2 regions of the Exiguobacterium sp. ERU653 genome follow, and region 2 is predicted to be linked to the other one. Evidence: a T-box and tRNA genes for the amino acid it is inferred to sense, from the RefSeq annotation. Region 2 holds a T-box; the other holds one or more tRNA genes.
The links. The T-box of region 2 lies ahead of argS (arginine--tRNA ligase). A T-box ahead of a tRNA ligase gene usually reads a tRNA of that ligase, here a tRNA-Arg.

Region 1: it has a tRNA-Arg gene. The T-box ahead of argS (arginine--tRNA ligase) is inferred to sense a tRNA for this amino acid. The anticodon was not compared.

Annotation. Positions count from the first base shown of each region.
Region 1 is NZ_JACSKV010000001.1:1,314,967-1,319,747, forward strand. It holds gene gap (type I glyceraldehyde-3-phosphate dehydrogenase) at 1-312, opposite strand, end outside; gene KNO95_RS06715 (sugar-binding transcriptional regulator) at 370-1,395, opposite strand; gene KNO95_RS06720 (glutaredoxin family protein) at 1,508-1,765, opposite strand; gene KNO95_RS06725 (RNA polymerase factor sigma-54) at 1,771-2,916, opposite strand; tRNA gene KNO95_RS06730 (tRNA-Arg) at 3,035-3,107, shown strand; gene clpP (ATP-dependent Clp endopeptidase proteolytic subunit ClpP) at 3,327-3,902, shown strand; gene KNO95_RS06740 (hypothetical protein) at 3,959-4,402, opposite strand; gene KNO95_RS06745 (DUF2179 domain-containing protein) at 4,492-4,781, opposite strand, start outside.
Region 2 is NZ_JACSKV010000002.1:30,508-35,288, forward strand. It holds gene pulA (type I pullulanase) at 1-600, opposite strand, end outside; gene KNO95_RS10160 (YajQ family cyclic di-GMP-binding protein) at 669-1,160, shown strand; gene KNO95_RS10165 (metallophosphoesterase family protein) at 1,157-1,735, shown strand; gene argS (arginine--tRNA ligase) at 1,780-3,462, opposite strand; T-box leader at 3,521-3,732, opposite strand; gene KNO95_RS10175 (GGDEF domain-containing protein) at 3,887-4,781, shown strand, end outside.

The DNA of each region.
Region 1 (4,781 bases), on a different contig from region 2:
TTCTTTTGAAGTGAAGAATCCAGTACATTCGAGAACGATGTCTACACCGAGGTCTCCCCATGGAAGTTCTTCAGGGTTACGGTTAGCGAGCGTGATAACTTTCTCTCCGTTTACGAGGAAGTGATCGTCGTGTACTTCAACTTCTCCATCGAAACGACCTTGAGTCGTGTCATATTTGAGAAGGTGTGCAAGCATCTTCGTGTCTGTCAAGTCGTTGATTGCAACAACTTCGATTCCTTCGTTTTTGATGATCTCGCGGAATGCCAAACGACCGATACGTCCAAATCCGTTAATACCAACTTTTACTGCCATGTTAATTTCCTCCTTAGGGTAGAAGCTATTTATTGAAGAGCCAACGGGGTCAACTCTTTAATAACAAGTTAATAATTCTTTCGCCGCACCTTCGTCTGTGACGAGGATGATGTTCGACGTGTGTTTCGCATAAGCGGCGATCGCCTGCGCCTTCGACTTTCCTCCAGCAACCGCAATGACGGTATCCATGTCATCCAGCTCTTCGAGTTGAATCCCAACCGTCTTGACGCGATGGACGATTTCACCTTCAGCATTGAAATAATATCCGAATGCCTCGGCGACGGCATCATGCCGTTCAATCATCCGCAAATGCTCCGGCGATGCGTGACGACGTTTTGCCATCGTTTCTGCCTCACCAATTCCATGTACCACTATTTGCGCCGCTCTAATCATTTCCAGCACATTTTTTATGCTAGGTTCCTCCACCATCCGGTCGAACGTTTCTTGTGATACTTCATCCGGAATATGTAGAAGATGATAGTCTGCGTGGGCCCGGTCCGCCATGCGTGAACAGACGGTGTTTGCTTGAAGTTCAAGCGTTTCTCCCAGACCTCCACGTGCCGGCACAAAGTGCATCGGGCGTTCTTTTTTATCGGGCGACATCATGGCCGCAACCGATGCCATCGTCGTTCCACCTGTTACCGCGATCACGTTATCATCCGGCGCGAGCCGCGCTTTTAATTGCGTGACCGCTGCCCGTCCGATATCGCGTTGGACCCAGAATGTTTCATCCGAATCACCCGGCACGATGACGACTTGGCGAACCCCTAACTTCTCTTCAAGCTCTCTTGCCACTTCTGAGATTCCAAGAAGCTCTCCCATAATCTCATGCAAGTCTCGCAAGACGTTTCGTCCCGTCTCACTGAGGGAAATTCCTTGAGTAGCGACGTAAAGGAGACCTTGATCTTTCAAAAAGTCAACCTCTCGCCTGAGTACTCGTTCGGTCAATCCCAAACTCGTTGCGAGTGTCCTGCGGCCGATTGGCTGCATCAAGCGGACGTAATGTAAGATATCGTAACGATGTCGGAGCGTATCGAGCAGGTCAGGGACAATTTGCTTCTGAACGTGAATCAGTTGCTGGATCATGCTCATACCCCCTCGACTTTAAGTGTGGACAATTTTCGTCCCACTTTTTTATTTGCGTCCCACCGCTACGAGTTCATCTTATCAATCACTTTTCCGTCTGACAACCCCTTCAAACGTTTTTTTTCAATGTAAGCGTATACTTAACAAAATCTTCAACTTTGTTGTCATCATATCGCCCTTGACTGATGACCTCTCCTTCATGTATAAGAACGGGGATTTCGAAGAGATACTTTTCTTCGAGTACCTCGTCCCCTGTGATATCAATTTGTTCGATTTCAATTGGATAGTCTTCTTGAAGCCATTCGAGCATGACGACCGCCTCGTCACAAAGCGAGCAATTCTCACGTTTATATAATGTCAATTTCATCTGAGTCACCCTTTCCATAACTGCCGCTCACGCTCCCGTGAGTTACCGAACCCTAGTTCTTCCCGGTAGTTCGTCACCGTCCGACGTGTCACTTGATAACCGTATCGTGCCAGCTCATGGGCGAGCGTCTGGTCACTTTGTGGTGCTGTCTCTTGTTGAATCAGTTCAGCGAGCGTACGTTTGATCATAAACGGTGAATGACCATGACTCGTCGACCGGACAAAAAAGTGTCTCCACTCCATAATCCCGTTCTCAGTCTTGGCGAATTTCCCTTGGATGGCACGCCCGACCGTCGATTCATGTTTTCCGATCAAGTGCGCGACCGTCCGACGGGTCAACGGGTTGAGGACGAGTTTTCCCTTGAGCCATTCCGTCTGACGTGATTCGATGACGCCCCAAATCTCACGCAACGTCTCATTCCGCATCGCAAGGGATGTCATCCACCATCTCGCCTCACGGTCATTGCCGACTCGCGTCGAATCGAGCTCAGGGCTGAGCCACGTCGTGACGAGTTTTTCGTCTTCATAGCGCACCTCGACTTCCGGAAAAATTTGACTAGTTTCTTCATATAAACTAGGACGTTTCGGAAGCGTCGCTACAATACGTTCTAGACCGGCAAGCTCTTCCTCTGAGACGGCAAGTACGATTGCCATCTGTTGATGACTCACACCGTTCTCGATTGCGTCGAATACATCGACGACACGAGGGTCGTCATGTTCGATCGCATGTCGATATTGACACTCTCTTTCTGTTCTCGCCCCAATCCCCGTCGGTTCAAGAAACAAGAGCGCCTGTCTCGCTTGTTCGATTTGAGCGACATCAACTTGAAGACGCTCCGCCAACACTTCATTCGTGTCCGGCAATAATCCTCGATGGTCGAGCAAGAGGACGAGCTTTCGTCTAAGCTCTTTATCCCTCTCACTACCGTTCCCTTCTTGAATTTGGGTGAACAGCTTCTCTTCAAACGCGCTCGCCACATCCTCGATCCATTCGACACCCCCGCTTCCGAGATGGATGTTCGCGTTATGTCGGGCTAGCCGTGCAAGACGAAATATGAGCGCCAGACGATCCGCCTCGAGCACCGGTAGCCGTTGCACGAGGTCTTGCGTCATCTGTTGCTGTTGCACTTGTTTTTGTTCTTGCCGTTGCATCGTTCTCCCCCCTCTTCTCTATTGTAACGAACCCGCTCCACTCGCGCTCAAAAAAGGTAAATGAACAGGATTGCTTTTTCAATAAAACAAATGTATAATAAATTCGTGTCACACATATGCACCCGTAGCTCAGGGGATAGAGCACTGGTTTCCGGTGCCAGGTGTCGGGAGTTCGAATCTCTCCGGGTGTATCAGAAATAAAGGACGAAGACCTTAGTTGGTTTTCGTCCTTTTTGTATATTTTCACCTACAATTTCAAACCACCCCGCTTCCGAATAGAATAACGTGAGCACTTGAGACGTTTTACACATCGTGGGTCGTGGAATAACCAGTAGAAAGGGTTTCTGTTTGACCAACATTGACTATACAGGTATGATGAAATTACAACCTACATAAAGGAGGCAGATTCAATGTTAATTCCAACAGTTATCGAACAAACAGGCCGTGGGGAGCGCGCGTATGACATCTACTCACGCTTGCTCAAAGACCGTATCATCCTTCTCGGTAGTGCGATTGACGACAACGTCGCGAACTCCATCGTCGCACAGCTCCTCTTCCTCGCAGCTGAGGATCCAGAAAAGGACATCTCGCTCTACATCAACAGCCCAGGTGGTTCGATTACAGCAGGTATGGCGATCTATGACACGATGAACTTCATCAAGCCGAACGTGTCGACGATTTGTATCGGAATGGCTGCATCGATGGGTGCCTTCTTGCTCCAAGCCGGTGAAAAAGGTAAACGCTTCGCATTGCCAAACGCGGAGATTATGATTCACCAACCGCTCGGTGGCACACAAGGCCAAGCGTCAGACATTAAAATTCACGCAGAACGCATCATCAAAATGCGTGAGAAGTTGAACCAAATCATGGCAGAAAACACTGGACAGCCACTTGAAGTCATCGAACGCGACACAGAGCGCGACTACTTCATGGCAGCTGACCAAGCGAAAGACTACGGTCTCATCGACAAAGTCATGACACGCTAATCATACAAAAGACGTTTCCCATTTCTATCGGGAAACGTCTTTTAATATGGTTTTTGTCACTTTTCGGACACCTTGACGCCGAATACGTACCGACTATCGCCTTGCGTCCATTCCCCGCCGAATTCATAGAGATAGGTGCCCGGCTCCTCCGGGACGATTGCGTCTGTCGGGACGAGTTCGCCGTCTTCGATTCGATGAAAACTCGATGCCTTCGGTTCCGCATGATAGACGACGTCGATTCGGTCTCCCGGTTTGACCGTAATCAGTTGCAGGTCATCCGCTTCCGGCAAACCATAGTCGGCGCATGTCGCTTGATTGCCGGCCTCCCAACAGTACGTCGATTGTTCTACTTCCGCCGTCACCGAACCGACTCGGACAGTCGGGAGTGGTGGTTTGACGGTGTCTTCTCCGTCGCCTAACAGCGTCACGGCAAAATAGATGATGCCAACACCGACAAGCAAGAATAATAAGACAATCCAAAAACGTCGATTGCTCTTCACGGTCTCATCTCCTTCTCTCACTAGTTCCCTATCGCGTAGTAAAATTCCTACTCCAACAAAAAAAGACCCACTTACGTGAGTCTCGTGCGTCATTTCGGGCGACGTAGCCCTTTCATCATATAGCCGCCTTTGAAATCAATCGGGTCAAATGCGACGAGAAACGCCTTCGGTTCATGTTTCTCGACAAGTTCACGAAGTTCCTTCATCCGTGTCCGGGCCGCCAATACGTCAAGACGATAACGGATTCCGTCACGTCCTTGACCTTGGTAATGTGTCACACCGTATCCATTGTCGCGCATCTGTTGAATGAGCTCGGCCGGGTACTCTTTCGTGTGAACTTGAATCATGTTGTAGCCGATTGCGAGTTTCCGTTCGACGA
Region 2 (4,781 bases):
CCCATAGTCAAAGAATGGCATCAATTGGAGATGCGTGATCCCTAGCGATGTGATGTAATCGAGACCGGTCGGATAACCGCTCGTTGTCGTCGTACCCGTCTCGGTCATGCCTAAAAATTTCCCGCGATGCGTAGCCCCACTCTCCGGGTGACTCGTCAAATCACGTACGTGTGCTTCGTAAATGACCGCTTCTTGTGAAGAATTGAATAGCGGACGTTCTTTGATCCAATGATCCGGGTTCAAGGATGTCGGATCGAGCAGACATCCACGTTTCCCATTCACTCCGACGACTTTCGCATAAGGATCGAGCGATTCAACTTTCTTTCCATCAATCATTGCTTCAAATACATAAAATTGACCTTCGCATAAGGCACGATCGAGTTCAATGACCCACGTCCCTTTCTCGGCCGGTTCTAGTTCAAGTCGTTCAAACTTTCGGGCACGTGCTGTACGGTATAGCTTGACCGACATCTGTTCCGCGACCGGAGACCAGACACGTAGTCGAATCTGTTCTCCTTTGAACGTCACCCCTAGGTCTTTCCCGTGATAGGCAACGTGATCTAAGTCTACATGTGTATGTTGATCCATTGTACGTTCCATCTCTTCACTCCTTCACTGCTTCAAATCTGCTATCATTATAACAAAACCACACAAAGGATGGATGAAACATGGCAAAAGACAATTCTTTCGATATCGTGTCAGAAATGAATCTTGAAGAAGTAAAGAACGCAATCCAAATTGCGGAAAAGGAAATTTTAAACCGTTATGACTTCAAAGGGTCAAAGAGTGAGATGTCCCTCGACAATGGCGACCTCGTCCTCATCTCGGATGACGACTATAAACTCGAGCAATTAAAAGACGTTTTGATCACGAAATTGATCAAACGCGGTGTTCCGACAAAAAACCTCGACTATCAAAAAGTAGAGCACGCACTTGGCGGCACGGTGCGTCAACGCGTGAAATTGAAGAGCGGTATCGATAAAGATGACGCAAAAAAAATCAACAACGCCATCAAAGAATCAAAATTAAAAGTAAAATCACAAATTCAAGACGACCAAATTCGTGTCACGGGTAAATCACGTGATGACCTCCAGGCCGTCATGCAACTCGTGCGTGAGCTCGAGTTGTCCGTCGATGCCCAATTCACGAACTTCCGATGAAACTCGCTATCATCAGTGATCCGCACGGTTCGTTTGATGATTTAAAGGCTGTTCTCGAGCATGTTCATCGCGAAACGGAGCACATCCTCTGTCTCGGCGACCTATATGAGTGCCATATCGGAAAAAAGCGACGCCATGAGCGGTTTCATCATGTCGAAGACGTTGTGACGTACGACCCAAATTATGAAGCGTTACTGACCTTCCCAAGTCTACGGGGCAATCAGGAGGAGCGAATCGACGAGGTACTCGTCATCGACCATCCTGTGAAAACACGAATTTCCTTGTTACCCGAACAGACGACTCTTGGAGAGGCACGCTTTTTACATGGGCATCAAGTCAAATGGAACGAGGACTGGGAACCGATCGTCGAGAAAGGGACATACCCGCTCGTCTTCATCGGACACAGTCACATTCCGGGTATTTATCGAAAAGGTAAATCTCTTCCATGGGAAATCGGGACACCGTTTCACTTGAAGAAAAAACGATATATTATCAACGTCGGCGCCGTCATCTTTGACCGGGAATGGTGTCTATATGACACGGAAGCCCGAACGGTGACACGGATGAAAGTGTGAGCATAGGAAAAGGACCTCAATTTTTTGAGGTCCTTTCGTCTGTCTTACATTTCTCCTGGAGCTTCGACACCGAGTAAACGGAGTCCTTCCGTCAATACGAGCGTCACTGCCTTGACGAGAGCGAGACGTGACTGTTTGCCCGCATCGTCTTCTAGGACGCGGACATGGCCGTAATACTTGTTGAACGCTTGCGCGAGGTCAAGTACGTAACGGCTGATGATGGATGGTTCGCGGCGTTCATGAGCACGAGTGATGACGTGCGGGAACGCGTTGAGCATCGTGACGACATTCCATGAGTGGTCATCGTCTGCACCGGCGAACGGTGAGCCATCATAGTTTCCTTTACGAAGGAGTGAGTTGGCACGGGCATTCGTATATTGAACGTAAGGTCCTGTCTCGCCTTCAAATTTAAGCATGCTGTCGAGGTCGAATTCAATGTTGTTGATGCGTTCATTCTTTAAGTCGTGGAAGACGACTGCACCAACACCGACCATACGGGCAACGTCTTGTGCGTTCGCAAGGTCTGGGTTCTTCTGTTCGATGTTCCCTTGTGCCTTTTCAATCGCTTCTTTCAAGACTTCTTCAAGAAGAACGATGCGTCCTTTACGTGTCGACATCTTCTTCCCTTCCTGCAAAATCAAGCCAAACGGTACGTGATGCATTCCGTCTACGAAGTCGTATCCAAGCTTACGAAGGACAGAGAAAAGTTGTTTGAAATGGAGCGCCTGTTCGCCACCAACGACATAATTCGCTTGAACGAAGTTGTACGTCTCGTAGCGATAAATGGCCGCTGCCAAGTCACGAGTCGCGTACAATGTTGCGCCATCTTTCTTCTTAATCAAGCATGGTGGCAAGTTCTCGTCTTCGAGTGAGACGACCATTGCGCCTTCACTTTCGACCAATAGATTTTTCGCTTCGAGCATCTCGACGACGCGTCCCATCTTATCGTTATAGAACGCTTCACCGTTGAAGCTCTCGAACTTCACACCGAGGAGGTCGTATACTTTTTGGAATTCTTTGAGTGACTCGTCACGGAACCATTGCCAAAGTTCTGTCGCTTCCGCATTGCCATCTTCGAGTTTTTTGAACCAGGCACGACCCTCATCTTCGAGTTCCGGCTGTGTCTTCACCTCTTCATGGAAATGGACGTATAACTTCAAGAGTTCTGCAATCGGGTTGGCACGAACCGCTTCTTCATCGCCCCATTTCTTGTATGCGACCATCAGTTTTCCGAACTGTGTACCCCAGTCTCCAAGATGGTTGACACCGACGACGTCATATCCGTTTTTACGTGCGATTTGGTTGATCGCATTCCCGATTACTGTCGAACGTAAATGCCCCATCGAGAACGGTTTCGCAATATTCGGTGATGAAAAGTCTGTCACAATCGTTTCATTGCGCGTCGCATGTGTTGCATAATCCGACTTCTCATCGAGCACCGTATTAATAATTTCTTTTGAAACGACATCACGGCTTAAGAAGACGTTGACGTAAGGTCCCGCCGCCTCGACTTTCGTGAACAATTCATCGTTTAATTCATTCGCGATATCTGTCGCAATCATGACAGGTGCTTTCCGGTAAGCTTTCGCCAATTGAAAACATGGGAAGGCGAGGTCACCGTGCGCCTCGTGTTTTGGCTTTTCAATCAGTGCTTCAATTTGGTCAATCGTAAGTTCTTCTCCGATGACACGTGATAACGCTTCTGCGTACTTGCGTTCATAACTCATTTGTATGTCCTCCTTCTTTTATTGCAGCTCATAAAAAAAACGCCCTTTGCAATAGATGCAAAGAGACGGGAATTCCCGCGGTACCACTCTTCTTGCCTGCATGATGCAGACCGCTTTATGGTGATAACGGTTCCCTCCGGCTACGCCTACTCTCATTTCGGATAGCATCTCAAAAGTGCGTTTCGCGACGTTTGTCAGCCCGGGCTCTCACCAATCCCCGAATCGCTTTGTTGACCAAATCGTCGTTACTCTCTTTTTCATCGACATTCGTCTATGCGGTTGAAAAGCAACTTCATTATAGAGGATATTCCCTGTATACTCAATGCTAGAATTCAATCATGATAGAAGAGAAGCAGGACTCTCACGAAATCCTGACGAATCTTTACTATTATATCTTGAAATTTCCCAAGCTAGGAGGGAACATATGAACCACTTTCGCAAGATGTCCGTGCTCGGCTGGAGTATATGGAGCGTTTTATTCCTCTTCACCATCGGATTATTTGCATTGGATATCCTGCACGCCCCGACCATCGATCCGTTGTCGTTTATTTTAATCTCATTACTCGTCATCATTTTTCAACTCGACTCAATCGAAGTCAAAGGTGTGTACTTCACTTTTTCTGAGAGTATCGTCTTAATCTTATTTTTATTTTTTGGATTTGAAACGGCACTCATCGTCAACCAAATCGGATTGTTTATTTTTCAATTTGCCAATCTGAAACCAAAAGTCGCCATCCGTCGATTCCGTTTCACTTATCCTTGGAACGCCATTACAGCTTATTTAGAAATTGTTATTCCGGCAGCTGTCTATCTCGCCATTGGTGGCGAGACCGGACTTGACTTTTATTCACAGGAATCTTTTGTTCCACTCGCCGGACTGTTTCTTGCAATTTTCTTAAACACCGTGTTCCAAAAATATCAGGTGAAATGGTGGTTCCGTGTCGACATCGCCTTGAGCGACTTTATGAAGATTGCATTTTATACGTACGTCGTCAGTTTGATCTTCATTTTAGCGGCGGCGTTGTTCCGAGAGACCAATCTACTTGTCGTCAGTAGCATCGCGGCTGCATTAACATTTTTTATTAAGCGGCTCCTCATTCAAAAAGAGCGGCAAGATGCATTCAAATCGTTGATCGAACAATACGATGAAGCAAAAGAAGCCGTCTCCTTGTCACAGAGTGAGGCGCAAGCCATCGAAGTTTTTTTAAGTCAGTGTGAACAATTGAATCACTACGATGAAGGATATGTCGAGTTCAGATTGTTCGATCGTATACTCTACTTTGATTTGAAGACACGTCAACCAATCGATCGACCAGTCG